DNA from 2 places in the Klebsiella grimontii genome. Region 1 is predicted to be linked to the other one. Evidence: predicted binding sites of a transcription regulator. Region 1 holds the regulator's gene; the other holds the start of a gene.
The links. The regulator sigma-54, encoded in region 1, starts transcription at its own class of promoters, with help from an activator protein. The targets are predictions, from matches to a motif close to GTTGGCACANNTTTCGCTNT.
Positions count from the first base shown of each region.

Region 1 (10,779 bases):
CTCGCCCGGACTGCGTCCCCGGAGCGGTATTGGATCTGCTGTCTGAATATCGGCAGCGGGGTTATGAAGTCTGGCTCGAGTTGGGTTTACAAACCGCGCACGATAAAACGCTGCGCCGAATTAATCGCGGCCACGATTTTGCCTGCTACCAGCGTACAGCTCGTCTGGCGCGCGAGCGGGGCCTCAAAGTGTGCAGCCACCTTATCGTTGGCCTGCCGGGTGAAGGGCAGAGCGAATGCCTTGAAACGCTAAAACAGGTGGTAGAGACCGGCGTAGACGGCATTAAGCTGCATCCACTTCATATTGTGAAGGGCAGCATTATGGCCAGGGCGTGGCAGGCCGGAAGGTTGCAGGGTATTGATCTGGCGGACTATACGGTCACCGCAGGCGAGATGATCCGCCATACCCCGCCAGATGTGATTTATCACCGTATTTCCGCCAATGCCCGACGTCCGATGCTGCTGGCGCCGCTGTGGTGTGAGAACCGTTGGACCGGGATGGTTGAGCTGGATAAATATCTCAATGAATACGGCGTTCAGGGGTCAGCTATTGGTCGTTGCTGGAGATCTCCGGCCGCTACCGAATAACGTCATCGCCAGCCGCATTCCGGCTGACCGCTACCCCCAGGCAGGCGCGTAACTACAATCCTTCCCGCATTTTTCGCACAACTTACAGCGTCTTGCTCAGAATTGAGTATTATTGTGCGAAGTTGTCGCGAAGGAATCCCTTATGAAGCAAATCCGTATGCTGGCGCAGTATTATGTTGACCTGATGATGAAGCTGGGTCTGGTGCGCTTTTCCATGCTGCTGGCCTTTGCGCTGGTGGTGCTGGCGATCGTCGTGCAGATGGCCGTTACTATGGTGCTGCACGGCCAGGTGGAAAGTATTGATGTGATCCGCTCTATCTTCTTTGGTTTGCTGATTACGCCGTGGGCGGTCTATTTCCTGTCGGTGGTCGTTGAGCAGCTGGAAGAGTCCCGGCAGCGTCTTTCGCGGCTGGTGGAGAAACTGGAGGAGATGCGCGAGCGCGATCTCAAGCTGAATGTGCAGCTTAAGGACAATATCGCCCAACTTAATCAGGAAATCGGCGAACGTGAAAAAGCTGAAGCGGAACGTGAAACGACGCTTGAACAGCTGAAAATTGAGATGAAGGAGCGTGAAGAAACGCAAATTCAGCTTGAACAGCAATCGTCCTTTCTGCGCTCCTTCCTTGACGCTTCACCGGACCTGGTTTTCTATCGTAATGAAGATAAAGAGTTTTCAGGCTGTAACCGCGCCATGGAACTGCTGACCGGTAAAAGCGAAAAACAGCTTATTCATCTGAAGCCGCAGGATGTCTACAGCGAAGAGGTGGCGGAGAAGGTGCTGGAGACGGATGAGAAAGTCTTCCGCCATAACGTTTCGCTCACCTACGAGCAGTGGCTGGATTATCCGGACGGGCGCAAGGCCTGCTTTGAAATCCGCAAAGTGCCCTATTATGACCGCGTCGGTAAGCGGCGCGGCCTGATGGGGTTCGGTCGTGATATTACGGAGCGTAAGCGCTATCAGGACGCGCTGGAGCGGGCCAGCCGCGATAAGACCACCTTTATCTCAACGATCAGCCACGAGCTGCGTACGCCGCTTAACGGCATCGTCGGGCTGAGCCGAATCCTTCTCGATACCGACCTGACCGACGAACAGGAAAGATACCTGAAAACCATCCACGTCTCAGCGGTAACGCTGGGTAATATCTTCAATGATATTATTGAGATGGATAAGATGGAGCGGCGTAAAATTCAGTTGGATAACCAGCCGGTTGATTTCACCGGCTTCCTTGCCGACCTTGAAAACCTCTCCGGCCTGCAGGCGCAGCAGAAAGGGCTGCGCTTTGTGCTGGATCCTTCGCTTCCGTTGCCGCATAAAGTGATCACCGACGGAACGCGTTTACGCCAAATCTTGTGGAATCTAATCAGCAACGCCGTGAAGTTTACCCCGCAGGGTGGGAGCGTGAACGTGCGCGTGCGCTATGACGAAGGGGACATCCTGCACTTTGAAGTGGAAGATTCAGGCATTGGCATCCCTGAAGCGGAACAGGATAAAATTTTCGCCATGTATTACCAGGTGAAAGATAGCCAGGGCGGCAAGCCAGCGACAGGTACCGGCATCGGACTCGCTGTGTCGCGGCGTCTGGCGCGTAATATGGGCGGCGACATTAGCGTTGCCAGCCTGCCGGGTAAAGGGGCCACGTTCACGCTCACCGTACACGCGCCGGCCGTGGCTGAAGAGGTTGAAGACACGCTGGCGGAAGATGAAATGCCATTACCTGCGCTGAACGTGCTGCTGGTGGAAGATATTGAGCTCAACGTGATCGTGGCGCGTTCGGTACTGGAGAAGCTGGGCAACAGCGTGGATGTGGCGATGACCGGTAAGGCTGCGCTGGAGATGTTTGTACCCGGCGAGTACGATCTGGTTCTGCTCGATATTCAACTACCGGATATGACTGGGCTCGATATTTCTCGTCAGCTGAAACAGCGCTTTGCCGCCGATGAGCTTCCCCCGCTGGTTGCGCTTACCGCTAACGTCCTGAAGAACAAGACTGAGTATCTGGAAGCGGGAATGGATGATGTTCTGAGCAAGCCGTTATCGGTTCCGGCATTAACCGCTATTATCAAAAAATTCTGGGATGCGCCGGAAGAGGAGGAGAATGAGATGCCATCTGTAGATATCAGTAAATCAGCTTCCGTACTGGATATTCCGATGCTTGAGCAGTATATCGAACTGGTAGGGCCGAAGCTGATTAATGACGGTCTGGCCGTTTTCGAAAGAATGATGCCTGGCTACATGGCGGTTCTGGAATCAAATTTAACCGCTCGCGACCAGAAAGGTATCGTCGATGAGGGGCATAAGATAAAAGGCGCTGCGGGCTCTATCGGTTTGCGCCATATCCAGCAGCTAGGCCAGCAGATCCAAACCCCGGATTTACCGGCCTGGTCGGATAACGTTGGCGAATGGGTTGAAGAGATGAAATCCGAATGGCAAAACGATGTCGCGGTACTGAAGGCGTGGGTAGCGGCGGCAGATAAAAAATGACCCCGGATAAACCGGGGTGCGCGAATACTGCGCCAACACCAGGGAACGGGTCATTGCGCCAGAATCATTTGAGTGATTTTTTTACACGGCGCAACCTGAGGATTTGGCTTACTCGCTCATTAAGATAGCAAACCTTAAATATTTTGTTACGTGAAACAGTAAAATATGTGAAGCATAGCGAGTAAATCAAAATTTTTGACTGCTTTCATAAACTTGTACTAAGGGGCTGATGTGATGAAGAAAATTGGTGTAGTGCTGAGCGGTTGCGGCGTTTATGACGGAAGCGAAATTCATGAAGCCGTTATTACCCTGCTGGCTATTGCCCGCAGCGGCGCTCAGGCTATCTGCTATGCGCCTGATAAAGCGCAAACCGATGTTATCAATCACCTGACCGGCGAAGCGCAGGCGGAAAGCCGTAATGTGCTTGTGGAAGCGGCGCGTATCGCGCGCGGAGAGATTCAGCCTTTAGCAAACGCCCGGGTGGATGCGCTGGACGCGCTGATTGTGCCCGGCGGTTTTGGCGCGGCAAAGAACCTCAGCAATTTTGCTTCGCAGGGAAGTGAATGTGAAGTGGATAGCGATCTCAAGGCCCTGGCGCTGGCGATGCATCAGGCGGGTAAACCGTTGGGCTTTATCTGTATCGCTCCGGCGCTGTTGCCTAAAATATTCTCTATTCCGCTACGCGTCACTATTGGTACCGATCTTGATACCGCCGATGCGGTAGAGGAGATGGGGGCCGAACACGTGCCTTGCCCGGTCGATGACATTGTGGTTGATGAAGACAATAAAGTGGTGACGACTCCCGCGTATATGCTGGCGCAGAACATCGCCGAAGCGGCGAGCGGAATTGAAAAGCTGGTTGCTCGCGTATTGGTTCTGACGGCATGACATTTCGCTTTTCGCCGTTGCGCTTGATTAAACGTTTTTTGCTGAGGCTGCTGCTGGCTTGCGCGGTGCTATGGGGCGGCGGGGTTGTTCTGTTTAGCATCGTCCCCGTCCCGTTTTCAGCGGTGATGCTGGAGCGGCAGCTCGGCGCCTGGCTCTCAGGGAATTTTCATTACATCGCCCATTCCGATTGGGTGGGCATGGATGAAATTTCTCCGTGGATGGGGCTGGCGGTTATTGCCGCGGAAGACCAGAAATTCCCGGAGCACTGGGGGTTTGACGTCCCGGCGATTGAGAAGGCGCTGGCACACAATGAACGCAATGAGAACCGCATCCGCGGTGCGTCAACCCTGTCGCAGCAGACGGCAAAAAACCTGTTCCTGTGGGATGGTCGCAGCTGGCTAAGAAAAGGGCTGGAGGCGGGGCTGACCGTTGGCATTGAGACGGTCTGGAGCAAAAAGCGGATCCTCACCGTTTATCTGAATATTGCGGAGTTTGGTGAAGGGACGTTTGGCGTTGAAGCCGCATCGCAGCGCTATTTTCACAAACCGGCCAGCAGATTGACGGCTGCTGAAGCCGCGCTTTTAGCGGCGGTTTTGCCTAATCCCATTCGCTTTCGCGCTGATGCGCCGTCGGGTTATATTCGCAGCCGCCAGGCGTGGATCCTGCGCCAGATGAGGCAGTTAGGCGGGGAAGGGTTTATGCGGGCGAATCAGCTACATTGATGATTTCACGGCTCAGTACCCCGGAAGGCGCGCCGCGACCGGGGGAGTGAAATCTAATCCTCATCAAACCCGGCGTTGAACAGCGCGATAACCGCTGCCAGCGCCTCCACTTCTTGCGGGCCGTTGGCTTCAATCTCAATCTGCCGCCCTTTAGCTGAGTCAAGCATCAGCAGGGCAATCACGCTATTCGCTTCAGCTACAGTTCCTTCATCATTGCGCAGCAGCACTTCAGCATCGTAGTTCTGCATTAATTCAAACAGCTTCATCGCCGGGCGAGCGTGCATCCCCAGCTTATTGGTGATTTCAACGGTTTGCTTAACGGTCATGATTTGCGTTTTTCCAGCGTCCGATGACGGGACTGCACGTTCTTACCGCGCGAGCGGAAGTAGTCAGCCAGCTGTTCGGCGATGTAAACCGAACGGTGTTTACCACCGGTACAACCAATAGCTACCGTCAGATAGCTGCGGTTATTGGTCTCCAGCATAGGTAACCATAGCTCAAGATAGCTGCGGGTCTGGTAAATGAAATTGTGAACTTCCGTGTGCCGGTCGAGGAAGGCGGCCACGGGTTTATCCAGACCGGTCATCGGGCGCAGCTTCGGATCCCAGTGCGGGTTCGGCAGGAAGCGTACGTCGAAAACGTAATCAGCATCAATGGGAATACCGTGCTTAAAGCCAAAGGATTCAAACACCATCGTTAGCTCGCGTTCGCGCTTGCCTAACAAACGCGTGCGCAGCATTTCTGCCAGCTCATGTACCGACATTTCTGAGGTATCGACGATCAGGTCAGCGCGGGAACGCAGAGGTTCCAGCAGGTCGCTCTCTTCATCAATGGCGCTCTCCAGCGACAGGTTTTTGCTGGAGAGGGGATGCAAACGACGCGTGTCGCTGTAGCGGCGAATCAAGGTGTTACGATCGGCATCCAGGAACAGCAGCTGAGGTGAAAACTCTGCGGGCAGATTTTTCATCGCCTGCTCGAAGATTTCCGGCGACTCAGGCATGTTTCGCACGTCAATACTGACCGCGGCCGAGATGTTTCTGTCGGCGAGCGAGCGCGCCAGCTCGGGCAAGAGCACAACCGGCAGGTTATCCACGCAGTAAAAACCCATATCTTCCAGCGCTCGCAGGGCGACGGATTTCCCCGACCCTGAACGGCCGCTGACGATCATCAGTACCATGTACCGTTTCTCCTCAGTACGATAAAGAGTAAGGTGCGACCCCTGTTATGCCTCATCGCTGCTTCCTGCTTCAGTGATGATTTCATATAGCTCTTCATCACTTTGCGCAGCGCGCAGACGGCGGCAAATCGTTTTATCCGCCAGACGTTTCGCCACCAGCGAGAGCGTATGCAGATGCGTTTTTGTCTGATCTGCTGGAACGAGAAGGGCAAACAGAAGATCGACGGGTTGATTGTCGATAGCATCGAAGGCAATCGGGGTTTCCAACTGGACAAAAACGCCCACGGCCCGCAGCGTATCCTCTTCGAGTTTGCCATGGGGGATTGCAATGCCGTTGCCAATCCCGGTACTGCCCATTTTCTCACGGGTAAGGATCGCCTCGAACACTATCTGGGACGATAAGCCTAACTGCTTTGCCGCCAGCTCGCTGATGATTTCCAGCGCGCGTTTCTTGCTCTGGCAGTGAACCTGGCTACGGGTACATTCCTGGTTAAGGACATTGCTCAGTTGTAGAGCCGAATCGTTATTTATCATAATTTCACCTGAGCTCTCCTTGCCAACCGCCGGCAGGCGGTTGGCGTAGGCGATTGCCCGGACAATTAGTGTTGTTTCAGTTTATCTTTATGTTTTGTTAACTGTCTTGCCAGCTTATCGATAAGACCATCGATAGCAGCATACATATCCTGGCCTTCCGCACTGGCATGGATTTCGCCACCGTTGACATGCAGATTGGCGTCCGCAATTTGCGTCACCTTCTCCACTTTTAACACAATGTAGACCTGGTTGATCCTGTCGAAAAACTGCTCCAGTTTGCTGAACTTCGCGGTAACGAAATCGCGCATCGCGGGGGTTATCTCGACGTTGTGTCCTGTAATGTTGAGCTGCATAGTGTCTTCCTTATCGGTTGGGTCAAACCAGCTGCTTGCGCTGATTTGACGGCGGAATGGATAAAGACTCTCGGTACTTAGCAACGGTTCGCCGTGCCACCATAATACCCTGATCGGATAGCATGGTGGTGAGCTTACTATCACTCAATGGTTTCGCGGGGTTTTCCGCGGCGATTAATTTCTTCACCAGCGCGCGAATGGCCGTCGACGATGCTTCGCCGCCGCCTTCGGTGTTCACATGGCTGGAGAAGAAATACTTCAGCTCAAAAATACCGCGTGGACTGTGCAGGTATTTTTGCGTAGTAACGCGTGAAATAGTGGATTCATGCATTTCGACGGCCTGAGCGATATCCGCCAGCACCATCGGTTTCATAAACTCTTCACCTTGTTCAAAAAAAGCCTGCTGCTGTTCGACGATACAGCGGCTGACGCGCAGCAGGGTGTCGTTGCGGCTCTCCAGGCTCTTGATCAGCCAGCGCGCTTCCTGCAGGTTGCTACGGATAAACTGGCCGTCAGCGTCATTGCGCGTGCTGTTACCCATAGCGGCATACTGCTGATTGATCTTCAGGCGCGGAAGGCTATCTGAATTGAGCTCAACCACCCAACGATCGTTGACTTTACGCACCAGAACGTCAGGAATGACATATTCTGGCTCGCCAGTTTGGATCGACTGTCCCGGGCGCGGATCCAGCGATTGGATCAGATTTACCGCTTCCTTTAACACTTCTTCTTTGAGGCGGGTTACGCGCATCAGGCTGCGGAAGTCGTGGTTGGCCAGCAGATCGAGATGATCGCTGATGATCAGGCGGGCTTCTTCAATCCACGGCGTCTCTTTGGCAAACTGTGAAAGCTGAACCAGCAGGCAATCACGCAAATCTTTTGCCGCCACGCCGACGGGGTCGAAACGCTGAATGCGCTTGAGAACCGCTTCAACTTCTTCAAGTCCGATTTCATCGTCGCTAATACTTTCCACGATGTCTTCGACAGAAATCGTCAGGTAGCCGGTATCATCAACGGCATCGACGATAGAGGTCGCGATGGCGCGATCGGTATCGGTGAATGGCGTAAGTTCAACCTGCCACATCAGGTAATCCTGCAGGCTTTGCGTGGTCTCTCCCTGGTAGACGGGCAGTTCGTCATCCTGGTAATCGACGCCGTTGCCTGATGGCGTTCCGGCGGTGTAAATCTCATCCCAGCTGGCATCAAGCGGCAGCTCTTCGGGCATCTCTTTTTGCTCAAGGGCGTCGACGGTATCCAGAGATTCGCGATCCTCGGCCTCTTTGGTTTCTACCTCATCGTGAAGATCGGTTTGCTCCAGCAACGGGTTGCTGTCCAGCGCCTGCTGGAGTTCTTGCTGGAGTTCTAACGTGGACAGCTGCAGTAGACGAATCGCCTGCTGCAGTTGTGGCGTCATGGCAAGCTGTTGGCTTAGCCTTAATTGCAAACCTTGCTTCATATTCAGGGCCAATATCTCCGGCTAAAACGTCTGTAACCTCTACCCTATCAGAGTCTGAAGTCTTCCCCAAGATACACGCGCTTAACCTGCTCGTCTTCAAGGATTTGCTGCGGCGTACCGTGGGCTATCAGGTGGCCCTGGCTGACGATATAAGCACGCTCGCAAACGGCCAGCGTTTCCCTGACGTTATGGTCGGTTATCAGGACGCCAAGACCGCTGTCGCGCAGGTGTTCAATAATGCGTTTGATATCGATAACGGAGATGGGGTCAACGCCGGCAAAGGGTTCATCCAGCAGGATGAATTTCGGGTTAGCGGCCAACGCGCGGGCGATCTCGACGCGGCGCCGTTCACCACCGGAGAGCGCCTGGCCGAGACTATCGCGCAGGTGCTCAATGTGAAACTCCTCCATCAGCTCTTTCGCGCGATCTTCGCGCTGCTCGTTGCTGAGATCGTCGCGAATCTGCAATACCGCCATCAGGTTATCGTAAACGCTCAGCCGGCGGAAAATGGAGGCCTCCTGCGGCAAATAGCCGATTCCGCGACGCGCGCGCGCGTGCAGCGGCAGCAGGCTGATGTCTTCATCATCGATGATAATGTTGCCCGCGTCGCGCGGTACGATACCAACAACCATATAGAAGGTAGTGGTTTTACCGGCGCCGTTCGGACCGAGCAGGCCAACAATCTCGCCCGAATTCACGGTCAGACTGACATCTTCCACGACGCGGCGGCCTTTATAGGCTTTAGCAAGATTCTTTGCAGTTAATGTTGCCATAACGAATTACTTACCCTTCTTTGACTGATCGCTACCTTTATCCTGCAGCTGCGAAGGAACCAGAACCGTGGTCACGCGCCCGCCTTTATTGCTGAAAGCCTGCATTTTTTGTTCTTTCACCAGGTAAGTGATTTTGTCACCCTGGATATTGCTATCGATCTGTTCCAGATGCGCATTGCCGGTCAGGACGACAAAGTCGTTTTGCAGTTCATAATGCATTTTCGACGCGCGGCCTTTTACCGGTTTGCCGTTGTCCTGCATCTGGTAGAAGGTGGCCGGGTTACCGTAGCCATCGATAACCTCTTTGCCTTTTTCGCCGCCCGGACGGGTCACGACGACTTTGTCGGCGTTGATTTTGATCGTACCCTGAGTGACGACGACATTACCCGTAAAGGTAACGACGTTGCCCTGCATATCCAGCGACTGCTGATCGGATTCAATATGAATCGGCTGATCGGTATCACCCGTTTTGGCCTGTGCCGACAGGCTGGCGGCCAGTAAGGCGCTGGCGAGCGCAATCTTAAGGCTGAGTTTGTTTGTTCTGAATTTCATATGAGGTTCTAACCTTTTCAATCAGCTCGGCATTTTTGCTGCGCAGGTTCCCGCGCATTTTCAGGCCGCTGGAATTAAATGTTGTTCCGTACAACGTCACCATGTCATCGGAGGTAACATCCTGCGTCACCAGGTTTATCTGGGCGTTATCCGTCGTAATTTTGCGCAGTTGAGAATCCGCCGTCAGCGCATTAACCTCAACGTGCCCGTAAAGATACAGCATGCGGTCATTCGTCAACTTAGCTTTATCCGCTTTGATAGACCAGGTTGGTACTTTATTCGTATCGAAGGTGGTCATCACCGGTTTTGCGAACCACGAGAGCTGCTGTTCGGAAAAATACTCTACGTGTTCCGCGATTAGCCGGTAGTTAAGCGCCCCTTCGGGACTATAAACGACGGTATCGGTATGCTCGCTGGTATACGTCGGATCGTCAGGATTGATCGCTTGCTGGGTGGCATCGTCCGTACTCGCCAGGTTCAGGCCGATCAGGATCAGCGCGACCAGCGATAGTAAAATGATAACCCAACGTCTGGTTTTACTCATATAGATTGCCCTTTGGCCTCATCCAGCTTGCCCTGCGCCAATAGTAGCAAATCGCACACTTCGCGTACCGCTCCGCGACCGCCGTTGATACGAGTGACGTAATCCGCGCGCGGGAGCAGCAACGGATGCGCATCGGCTACCGCTATGCTTAAACCCACTTCAGCCATCACCGGCCAGTCGATCAGATCGTCGCCAATATAGGCCACTTCATCCGCGCTAACGGCCAGTTTATTGAGTAGCTCATGAAACGCCAGCAGCTTATCAGACTGCCCCTGGTAGAGATGGGTGATGCCGAGCGTCTGGCAGCGATCTTCCACCAGTTTAGCGTTTCGCCCGGTAATTATCGCTACTTCAATCTCTGAAGTCAGGGCGCAGCGGATACCGTAGCCGTCGCGCACGTTAAACGCTTTCAGCTCTTCGCCGTTGTTGCCCATATAGATAAGACCGTCGGACAGAACGCCGTCCACATCAAGTATCAGTAAACGGATCTTCGCCGCCCGGTCAATAAAGCCCTGACTTACCGGACCATAGCAGGTCGTTATCAGGGCATCAGCATTATTCATTATTTTTTCCTTACTTACACTACGCCCGCGCGCAGGAGATCGTGCATATGTATCACACCTACCAGACGGTCGCCATCGGCAACCAGTACGCAGGTGATATGACGGGACTGCATCAGGTTCAGCGCATCAACGGCCAGCGTACCGGGAC
Region 1 is NZ_CP169721.1:543,190-553,968, forward strand. Features, by position in the region: gene ACE3MN_RS02575 (TIGR01212 family radical SAM protein) at 1-587, shown strand, start outside; gene arcB (aerobic respiration two-component sensor histidine kinase ArcB) at 730-3,069, shown strand; gene elbB (isoprenoid biosynthesis glyoxalase ElbB) at 3,304-3,957, shown strand; gene mtgA (monofunctional biosynthetic peptidoglycan transglycosylase) at 3,954-4,679, shown strand; gene npr (PTS phosphocarrier protein NPr) at 4,733-5,005, opposite strand; gene rapZ (RNase adapter RapZ) at 5,002-5,856, opposite strand; gene ptsN (PTS IIA-like nitrogen regulatory protein PtsN) at 5,902-6,390, opposite strand; gene hpf (ribosome hibernation promoting factor) at 6,456-6,743, opposite strand; gene rpoN (RNA polymerase factor sigma-54) at 6,766-8,199, opposite strand; gene lptB (LPS export ABC transporter ATP-binding protein) at 8,247-8,972, opposite strand; gene lptA (lipopolysaccharide ABC transporter substrate-binding protein LptA) at 8,979-9,524, opposite strand; gene lptC (LPS export ABC transporter periplasmic protein LptC) at 9,493-10,068, opposite strand; gene kdsC (3-deoxy-manno-octulosonate-8-phosphatase KdsC) at 10,065-10,631, opposite strand; gene kdsD (arabinose-5-phosphate isomerase KdsD) at 10,646-10,779, opposite strand, start outside.

Region 2 (10,779 bases), 620 kb from region 1:
CTCCTTTTGCACCGTGGAAAATTAACTGTAGCGGGAAAGGGGGAGTTTGACTATGGCCGGCGGGGCTTTGTACAAAAAAGAAACCCTGCCATTGAGGCAGGGTTCAGATAGCAGAAAGAAACGTTAATTAATCTTCTTTCGCACCGCGCATCGCACGTTTACGGTCGTTCTCGGTCAGGTGACGTTTACGGATACGGACAGAAGTCGGGGTGACTTCTACCAGTTCGTCGTCATCGATGAACTCAAGAGCCTGCTCCAGAGTCATTTTTAGCGCCGGAACCAGCGTCGTTGCTTCGTCAGTACCGGAAGCACGCATGTTGGTCAGTTTCTTACCGGTCAGGCAGTTTACCGTCAGGTCGTTAGAGCGGCTGTGAATACCGATGATCTGGCCTTCGTAAACTTCTGCGCCGTGGCCCAGGAACAGCTTACCGCGATCCTGCAGGCTGAACAGGGCGAACGCGACCGCTTTACCCTGACCGTTGGAGATCAGAACACCGTTCTGACGCTGACCCACATCACCCGCACGAACGTCGTCGTAGTGGCTGAAGGTGGAGTACAGCAGACCGGTACCGGAGGTCATGGTCATGAATTCTGAACGGAAGCCGATCAGACCACGGCTTGGGATCACGTAGTCGAGACGTACGCGGCCTTTGCCATCTGGATTCATGTTTTTCAGATCGCCTTTACGCTCACCCAGCGCCTGCATGACAGAACCCTGGTGCTGCTCTTCAACGTCCAGCGTCACGTTTTCGAACGGCTCTTGCTTACGGCCATCGATTTCGCGGAAGATAACTTTCGGACGGGAAACCGCCATTTCGAAACCTTCACGACGCATGTTCTCGATAAGAACGGACAGGTGCAGTTCGCCACGGCCGGAAACGCGGAATGCGTCTGCATCCGGAGTTTCTTCAACGCGCAGCGCCACGTTATGCACCAGCTCTTTGTTCAGGCGGTCAAGGATCTGACGAGAGGTAACGTACTTACCTTCTTTACCGCAGAACGGCGAGGTGTTAACGCAGAAGAACATAGAGACGGTCGGCTCATCAACAGACAGCGCCGGCAGCGCTTCAACATTCTGCGTATCGCAGATGGTGTCAGAGATGTTCAGTTCGCCCAGGCCGGTGATCGCGATGATATCGCCAGCTTCTGCAACGTCGCTCTCGATACGCTCAAGACCCAGATGGGTCAGAACCTTACCGACTTTACCGTTACGGGTTTTGCCTTCGCTATCAATGATAGTGACCTGCTGGTTCGGCTTCACTTTACCGCGCTTGATGCGGCCGATGCCGATGACGCCAACGTAGTTGTTGTAGTCCAGCTGGGAGATTTGCATCTGCAGCGGGCCATCAAGGTCAACGTTCGGCGCCGGTACGCGATCGACGATGGTCTGATACAGCGGAGTCATGTCTTCAGCCATATCTTCGTGATCCAGACCCGCGATACCGTTCAGCGCAGAAGCGTAAACGATAGGGAAGTCCAGCTGTTCGTCGGTAGCGTCGAGGTTAACGAACAGGTCGAATACCTGATCGACAACCCAGTCAGGGCGTGCGCCCGGACGGTCAACTTTGTTGATAACAACAATTGGCTTCAGGCCATGAGCAAAGGCTTTTTTGGTCACGAAGCGCGTCTGCGGCATCGGACCATCCATTGCATCAACGACCAACAGAACGGAATCAACCATGGACATGACACGTTCAACTTCACCACCGAAGTCGGCGTGCCCCGGGGTATCAACGATGTTGATACGGTAGTCATTCCATTTGATAGCGGTGTTTTTAGCCAGGATGGTAATCCCGCGCTCTTTCTCCAAATCGTTGGAGTCCATCACTCGCTCTTGAGTTTCGGCACGCGCGTCGAACGTACCGGATTGCTGTAGCAGCTTATCAACCAGGGTAGTTTTACCATGGTCAACGTGCGCGATGATGGCGATATTACGCAAATTTTCGATCACAACTTTGCCTCAGGCATTAGAAATAGCGCGTTATTGTACACGGATTAATCGCAGTACAAAACAGGATCACAAACATCCTCCGCAAACAAGTATTGCAGAGATTCTTTGTGATCGCTTTCACGGAGCGTTAAAAGGGTTATTCAAGGTCAATTGCACCAAATAAGTGCCCAATGTTCACACAAATGCACTATATTGGTGCAATGCATTCATTTTGGTGCAGCCCTTTTGCACGATGATGTGCATGATAACGCCTTTTGGGGGCAATTTAAAAGTTGGCACAGATTTCGCTTTATATTTTTTAAGGCAACAACGCCACTTTACGTAGTTAAAAAGTTTTCGTTTCCACGACGACAATGACCAATCCGGGAGAGTTTAAGTATGTCCGCTGAACACGTTTTGACGATGCTGAACGAGCATGAAGTGAAGTTTGTCGATCTGCGCTTCACCGATACCAAAGGTAAAGAACAGCACGTTACTATTCCTTCTCATCAGGTAAATGCCGAATTCTTCGAAGAAGGCAAAATGTTTGATGGCTCCTCGATTGGCGGCTGGAAAGGTATTAACGAATCCGACATGGTTCTGATGCCGGATGCAACCACCGCGCTGATCGACCCGTTCTATGAAGAACCGACGCTGATCATCCGCTGCGACATCCTGGAACCAGGCACCCTGCAGGGCTATGACCGCGACCCGCGTTCCATTGCTAAGCGCGCTGAAGAGTATCTGCGCTCTACCGGCCTGGCTGACACCGTGCTGTTCGGGCCAGAACCAGAATTCTTCCTGTTCGACGACATCCGTTTTGGTGCCTCCATCTCCGGTTCCCACGTTGCTATCGACGATATCGAAGGCGCATGGAACTCCTCCACCAAATACGAAGGCGGCAACAAAGGCCACCGTCCGGGCGTGAAAGGCGGTTACTTCCCGGTTCCGCCAGTAGACTCTTCTCAGGATATCCGCTCCACCATGTGTATGATCATGGAAGAGATGGGCCTGGTTGTTGAAGCTCACCACCACGAAGTGGCGACTGCGGGCCAGAACGAAATCGCGACCCGCTTTAACACCATGACCAAAAAAGCGGACGAAATTCAGATTTACAAATACGTTGTGCATAACGTCGCACACCGTTTCGGCAAAACCGCGACCTTTATGCCAAAACCGATGTTTGGCGATAACGGTTCCGGTATGCACTGCCACATGTCCCTGTCCAAGAACGGCGTAAACCTGTTCTCCGGCGACAAATACGCAGGCCTGTCTGAACAAGCGCTGTACTACATCGGCGGCGTAATCAAACACGCTAAAGCGATTAACGCCCTGGCTAACCCGACCACCAACTCCTACAAGCGTCTGGTCCCGGGTTACGAAGCGCCGGTTATGCTGGCTTACTCTGCCCGTAACCGTTCCGCGTCTATCCGTATTCCGGTTGTCACCTCTCCGAAAGCGCGCCGTATCGAAGTTCGCTTCCCGGACCCGGCTGCTAACCCGTACCTGTGCTTCGCGGCGCTGCTGATGGCTGGCCTTGACGGTATCAAGAACAAAATCCATCCGGGCGAAGCCATGGATAAAAACCTGTACGATCTGCCGCCGGAAGAAGCGAAAGAGATCCCACAGGTTGCAGGCTCTCTGGAAGAAGCACTGAACGCGCTGGACGCGGACCGTGAATTCCTGACCGCTGGCGGCGTATTCACCAACGACGCTATCGATGCTTACATCGCCCTGCGTATTGAAGAAAACGACCGCGTACGCATGACTCCGCACCCGGTTGAGTTTGAGCTGTACTACAGCGTCTAATTTTGCTGTAAATCCGCGGTATTCCGTGTTGTGGCGTGGGGTACCAAGGATGTTTTGTTGCCGTGGAAACTTTCAGCCCATCTCAGGATGGGCTTTTTTCTCCACCAACGCGCTGATCCCATGAGCTTTTTATTCATAAAAAGCTATACTGCACTAAAATGGTGCACTCTTTTTCAGGAGACTGTCGAATGGCAACAGGCACACTGCCCGATGCTGGGCAGATCCTTAACTCTTTAATCAACAGTATCTTACTGGTCGATGACGACCTGGCGGTACATTACGCGAACCCGGCGGCGCAGCAGCTGCTGGCGCAAAGCTCGCGTAAATTATTCGGCACGCCGCTGCCGGAGCTGTTGAGCTATTTCTCGCTGAATATCGGCCTCATGCAAGAGAGCCTCGCTGCGGGTCAGGGTTTTACCGATAACGAAGTGACGCTGGTTATTGATGGCCGCTCCCACATCCTTTCCCTGACGGCGCAACGCCTGCCTGAAGGCTATATCCTGCTGGAAATGGCGCCGATGGATAATCAGCGTCGCCTGAGCCAGGAGCAGCTACAGCACGCGCAGCAGATTGCCGCACGTGACTTAGTGCGTGGTCTGGCCCATGAGATTAAAAATCCGCTGGGCGGCCTGCGCGGCGCGGCGCAGCTGCTGAGCAAAGCGCTGCCCGACCCTGCGCTAATGGAATATACCAAAGTCATTATTGAACAGGCCGACCGGTTAAGAAATCTGGTCGACCGTCTACTGGGACCACAGCATCCCGGAATGCACGTAACAGAAAGCATCCACAAGGTCGCTGAGCGAGTGGTGAAGCTGGTGTCGATGGAACTACCGGATAACGTCAAGCTGGTGCGCGACTATGACCCCAGCCTGCCAGAGCTCCCGCACGACCCGGATCAAATTGAACAAGTGCTGCTGAACATCGTACGTAACGCGCTGCAGGCGCTGGGACCGGAGGGCGGAGAGATCACTCTGCGCACCCGGACGGCCTTCCAGTTAACCCTGCACGGCGTGCGCTACCGCCTCGCTGCGCGTATCGACGTTGAAGATAACGGCCCGGGAATCCCGTCTCACTTACAGGATACGCTGTTTTATCCCATGGTGAGTGGACGCGAAGGCGGTACCGGACTCGGGCTGTCTATCGCCCGCAGCCTTATAGACCAGCACTCCGGCAAAATTGAATTTACCAGTTGGCCAGGGCATACCGAATTCTCGGTGTACCTGCCTATTCGGAAGTAGAGGTGTTTATGCAACGAGGGATAGCATGGATCGTTGACGACGATAGCTCCATCCGTTGGGTGCTTGAACGCGCGCTCACCGGGGCAGGCTTGAGTTGTACAACGTTTGAAAGCGGCAATGAGGTGCTTGATGCCCTCACGACCAAAACCCCGGATGTACTGCTGTCTGATATCCGCATGCCGGGGATGGATGGGCTGGCGCTGCTAAAGCAAATTAAACAGCGTCATCCGATGCTCCCGGTCATCATAATGACGGCGCATTCGGATCTTGACGCGGCGGTCAGCGCCTATCAGCAGGGCGCTTTTGATTATCTGCCGAAACCGTTTGATATTGATGAAGCGGTGGCGCTGGTCGACCGTGCGATTAGCCATTACCAGGAACAGCAGCAGCCGCGCAATGCGCCGATTAACAGCCCGACGGCCGATATCATCGGCGAAGCACCAGCGATGCAGGATGTCTTTCGCATTATTGGCCGCCTGTCGCGCTCATCAATCAGCGTACTGATCAACGGGGAATCCGGTACCGGTAAAGAGCTGGTTGCCCATGCTCTCCATCGGCATAGTCCGCGCGCCAAGGCGCCGTTTATTGCGCTAAATATGGCGGCAATTCCTAAAGATTTAATCGAATCAGAGCTATTTGGCCACGAGAAAGGGGCCTTTACCGGCGCCAATACCGTGCGTCAGGGACGCTTTGAGCAGGCAGACGGCGGCACGCTGTTCCTCGACGAGATCGGCGATATGCCGCTGGACGTACAGACTCGCCTGCTGCGCGTCCTCGCTGATGGCCAGTTTTATCGCGTCGGCGGCTATGCGCCGGTGAAAGTGGATGTGCGCATCATTGCCGCCACCCACCAGAACCTTGAGCTGCGCGTCCAGGAAGGAAAATTCCGCGAGGATTTATTCCACCGCCTGAACGTGATTCGCGTCCATCTGCCGCCGCTGCGCGAGCGTCGGGAAGATATTCCTCGCCTGGCGAGGCACTTCCTGCAAATTGCCGCTCGTGAACTGGGCGTCGAGGCCAAACAGCTGCATCCGGAGACGGAGATGGCGTTAACCCGACTGGCATGGCCGGGTAACGTACGTCAGCTGGAAAACACCTGTCGCTGGCTGACGGTAATGGCCGCAGGTCAGGAGGTTCTGACGCAGGATCTTCCCAGCGAGCTGTTTGAAACCGCGATACCGGATAACCCAACGCAAATGCTGCCGGATAGCTGGGCCACGCTGCTGGGACAATGGGCCGATCGCGCTTTGCGTTCCGGTCATCAAAACCTGCTCTCGGAAGCGCAGCCTGAGATGGAGCGCACGCTGCTGACCACCGCCTTACGCCACACTCAGGGGCATAAACAAGAGGCGGCCCGGCTGCTGGGATGGGGTCGTAATACCCTGACGCGTAAGCTAAAAGAGTTGGGGATGGAGTAGCTGCGCGCTGGCGAGGAAAAAATAGTCATCCAGCGCAAACTGCTGCTATTTTGTACTTTACTGTTGCCATGCGTTGAGTATGATCTTGCCCGGAAAGACGGGGGAGAAATCATGCTTGAATCACTCATTAATATTATATCGAGCGGTGTTGCAGCGGGTCATACGCCGCAGACGGCGGTCGCTGCCGTTCTGTGCGCGGCGATGGTTGGCCTGTTTAGCTGATAATATCCCCTCTCCTGCCAGGAGAGGGGATATTGCTTATATAACGCGGGAAAACTGCTGCATCCGCGCTTTTTGGCGCAGATACGCATCGAAACACATGCAGATATTGCGAATCAGCAGTCGGCCTTTCGGCGTCACCTGAATGCCTTTCTCATCCACATCCACCAGCCCATCTTTGGCTAGCGGCGCCAGCAATTTCATATCGTCGGCAAAGTAGCTATCGAAGGTAAGATCCCACTGCGCGTCTACCGAAGCGAAGTCGAGACGAAAGTTACAAATCAGCGCCTTAATCACGTCGCGGCGGATGCAGTCATCGCGCGTCAACGCAATACCGCGCCACAGCGCCGTTCCGGTTTCATCAACCTGCTGATAATACTGTTTCAACTCTTTCTGGTTCTGCGCGTAGCAATCGCCAATCATACTGATCGCCGACACGCCCATTCCCAACAGGTCGGTGTCTCCCTGGGTGGTGTAACCCTGGAAATTGCGATGCAGAATGCCTTCACGTTGGGCTATCGCCAGTTCATCATCAGGACGGGCAAAGTGGTCCATGCCGATAAACTGATATCCCGCGGCCGTCAGCGAATTGATGGTTTCCTGAAGAATGTCCAGCTTCTGTTCCGCTGAGGGCAAATCGGCATCTTTGATTTTGCGCTGCGCGGCGAAGAGCGTGGGTAGATGCGCGTAGTTGAACACGCTCAGACGATCGGGATTAAGCTCCGCCACTTTCTGTAGCGTATAAGCGAAGCTCTGCGGCGTCTGCTTCGGCAGGCCGTAAATCAGGTCGATATTGGTCGAGGTAAAGCCGATGTCGCGCGCATGGTTGAGTAGCGCGAAGATGAAGGCCTCATCCTGCTCGCGGTTTACCAGGCGCTGCACTTCTTTGTTGAAGTCCTGCACGCCCATACTCAGGCGATTAAAGCCTTCGCCACGTAAATGATCCAGCACATCGAGTTCGATTTCACGCGGATCAACCTCAATGGAGATCTCTGCGTCCGCGTTAAAATTGAAATGGGTACGCAGCAGACCCATCAGACGACTAATTTGCGCCTTGTTTAGATACGTTGGCGTACCGCCGCCCCAGTGTAGCTGATTGACTTTGCGGCCAGAAAAAAGCGGCGCGCGATGAATAATCTCCTGCTCAAGGACATCCAGATACTGATCGGCCTTATGCTGTTGGCGGGTGACGATTTTATTACAGCCGCAGAAATAACAGAGCTTATGGCAAAACGGGATATGCACGTACAGCGAGAGGGGACGCTGCGGATAGCGGGCAACCGCCGCATCAAATTCAGCGGGGCCAAATTCTGGAGAAAACTCCAGCGCGGTGGGATACGAAGTATAACGCGGCCCGGAATAGTTATATTTCTGGATCAGGGCCAGATCCCAGTCGATTAACTGCACAGACATGCTCACTCCTTCCGATGGTACCGTCGGCGGGTACGCCGCCCCGGCCCAACCGCACCTCGGGTAATGAGCCGGTTGCGCAGCCATTTTTGACGCCGCGACAACCGTCGTAGTTTAACGAATAACCACAGCAGATAACATATAACCAGAAGGGTTATAAGCAGGACCGGGAATCCGATGGGGTGCAAACGTTAGTTTCCACCCTTCAGCAGACGCATCATATCTTCTTTGCGCTCTTCCTCTTCTTCATCTTCGTCATCATCGTAGGAGAGGCCCAGCTGCTGCATCAGTTCATCAATGCGATCCAGTTTGGCATCAACCCAGGTCTGCTCTTCAGCATTCAGGGTACCGCCCTCTTCCAGACGTTCCAGCAGCGCGTCCAGGCGCTCATCGTTCTCCAGCAAATCCAGCTCAGCCTGCGGTGAAAGCATAGGTTTCTCGCTCTTTGGTTTATGCTGCTTAATCGCCGGAGCATTTTCAGTCACGCCCAGCGGGATTGGTTTTTTACTGCCAATTCGGGGATCTTGCTGCTGGCCTTGTTTTTTGCCTGCCGAAGCGGTGTCGCCGCCGGTCGCGCGACTTCCTGCCGCATGGCCACGATGCTTCTTCTGATGCTTGCGCTCGCGGGCTTCCTGGTTCAATTCTTCACGCGTTTTGCGATTTTTTTTGCCGCGAGGTACGGATGTCGGTTTTTTCATGTTGTGTAATCTTCAGGCCGTTTTCTTCAGTATAGAATTGAGGCGGAATCTAGCAGAAAGCAAGCAAAGAAAAAAGGCGACAGATTACTCTGTCGCCTTTTTCCGCACTGACAACCCTTAATGGGCTTCTACTTTCCATGTTCGCTAACGACACACCCTGTCTTTCCTTTAGCAACTAACGGTCCCTGTTACATCCATTTCCTTTTAAAACGTCTCCAGACGTTTGTCATCCTGACAATCCGTAGTCCTCGCCTCCTGGCGCTTCCTGACTCCTCATCCTGAGTCATAATCCTGTTAGCATCCTCGCCCTTGACCGCTACTTTACTGTTTTAAGGAAAACCTACAACCGACTGTACGGAAAAAAAACAAGTTTCAGAATTTTCTTTCAGCTCAACACGATGATTTATCAGCGTTTGTATTATGTTTACTCAGTTTTTCCTCATGTATTTCTCATATAATCAATAGCCAATGTCTTACAAAGACTGTGGTTTTAACTTACAGCGATGAGGTGCGGTAAAAACAGCCTTTTTCTGCTGTTCAGGTATAATCCCCGTCAAAGCCTGATTTAACGGAGACGACCGTCTTGACCAACTGGAATTATCAACTGACGCATTTTGTCACTAGCGCGCCAGATATCCGCCATCTTCCTGCCGATACCGGTATTGAAGTGGCCTTTGCTGGCCGCTCTAACGCCGGGAAATCCAGCGCTCTGAACACGCTGACTAACCAGAAAAGCCTGGCACGCACTTCGAAGACGCCTGGCCGTACGCAGCTGATTAACCTGTTTGAAGTCGCTGAGGGCAAACGCCTGGTCGACCTGCCGGGCTATGGTTATGCCCAGGTACCGGAAGAGATGAAAATCAAGTGGCAACGCGCGCTGGGTGAATATCTCGAGAAACGCCTGTGTCTGAAAGGCCTGGTTGTGCTGATGGATATCCGTCATCCGCTTAAAGATCTCGATCAGCAGATGATCCAATGGGCGGTTGAAAGCGATATTCCGGTTCTGGTGCTGCTGACCAAAGCCGATAAGCTGGCCAGCGGGGCGCGGAAAGCGCAGATCGCTATGGTTCGTGAGGCGGTAACCGCCTTTAACGGAGATGTGCAGGTCGAAGGATTTTCTTCCCTGAAGAAGCAAGGCGTGGATAAACTCCGGCAGAAACTGGATAGCTGGTATAACGATATCCCCCCTCAGGAAGAACCTGAAGACGGCGAATAGTCTCGCTAATTACCCCGGATAGCGGCGCGTGAGGCCCTGTCCGGGTAGCCCGCCTCATCAGCATTGATTCGCAAAAATTTTCTTTCGCGCAATAAAAAACGCCCCGGTCATAAATGACCGGGGCGGCTAAAATATTCAGCCAAATCCGATTACGTGAAGTAAAAGGTCTGAAAGATAGAACATCTTACCTCTGTACCCTACGTCTTTAACTCTACTCTTCTTTCGATTACGGATAAAGCATTTTTTGTAGTTTTTTTTCACTCTTTACATAGCAAATTCAAATGATCATCACAAAATACGATAAGTTATGTTACTCACTTACAAGAAATGACCCTACCTGCCGAATACTTAGTGCGCTTGATCCCAGTTTTCTCCGCTTCCCACTTCCACCAATAGCGGAACCGCCAGCGTCGTACTGCTTTCCATCAGTTCATGGATTTTTTTCGCGACCGCCTCAAGATCGTCTTTATGCACTTCAAAGACCAATTCATCGTGCACCTGCATGATCATCCGCACGCGAGGTTTTTCACTTAACAACCAGCTGTCGACGGCAATCATCGCGCGCTTAATAATATCGGCGGCGGTTCCCTGCATCGGCGCGTTGATCGCCGCACGCTCGGCACCAGCACGACGCGCACCGTTGCTGGATTTAATGTCCGGCAGATAGAGACGACGGCCATCGAGCGTTTCAACATACCCCTGCTCTTTTGCCTGAGTGCGGGTGCGCTCCATATATTCCAACACGCCCGGATAGCGTTCAAAGTAGAGATCCATATACTTTTGCGCTTCTTTGCGTGGGATATTGAGCTGGCGCGCAAGGCCGAATGCGCTCATGCCGTAA
Region 2 is NZ_CP169721.1:5,638,559-5,649,337, forward strand. Features, by position in the region: gene typA (ribosome-dependent GTPase TypA) at 128-1,951, opposite strand; gene glnA (glutamate--ammonia ligase) at 2,330-3,739, shown strand; gene glnL (nitrogen regulation protein NR(II)) at 3,928-4,977, shown strand; gene glnG (nitrogen regulation protein NR(I)) at 4,986-6,395, shown strand; gene ACE3MN_RS26450 (YshB family small membrane protein) at 6,507-6,617, shown strand; gene hemN (oxygen-independent coproporphyrinogen III oxidase) at 6,654-8,027, opposite strand; gene yihI (Der GTPase-activating protein YihI) at 8,216-8,722, opposite strand; gene yihA (ribosome biogenesis GTP-binding protein YihA/YsxC) at 9,306-9,938, shown strand; gene polA (DNA polymerase I) at 10,287-10,779, opposite strand, start outside.
Region 2: the regulator sigma-54 is predicted to act here: its motif matches at 2,223-2,242, upstream of glnA (glutamate--ammonia ligase).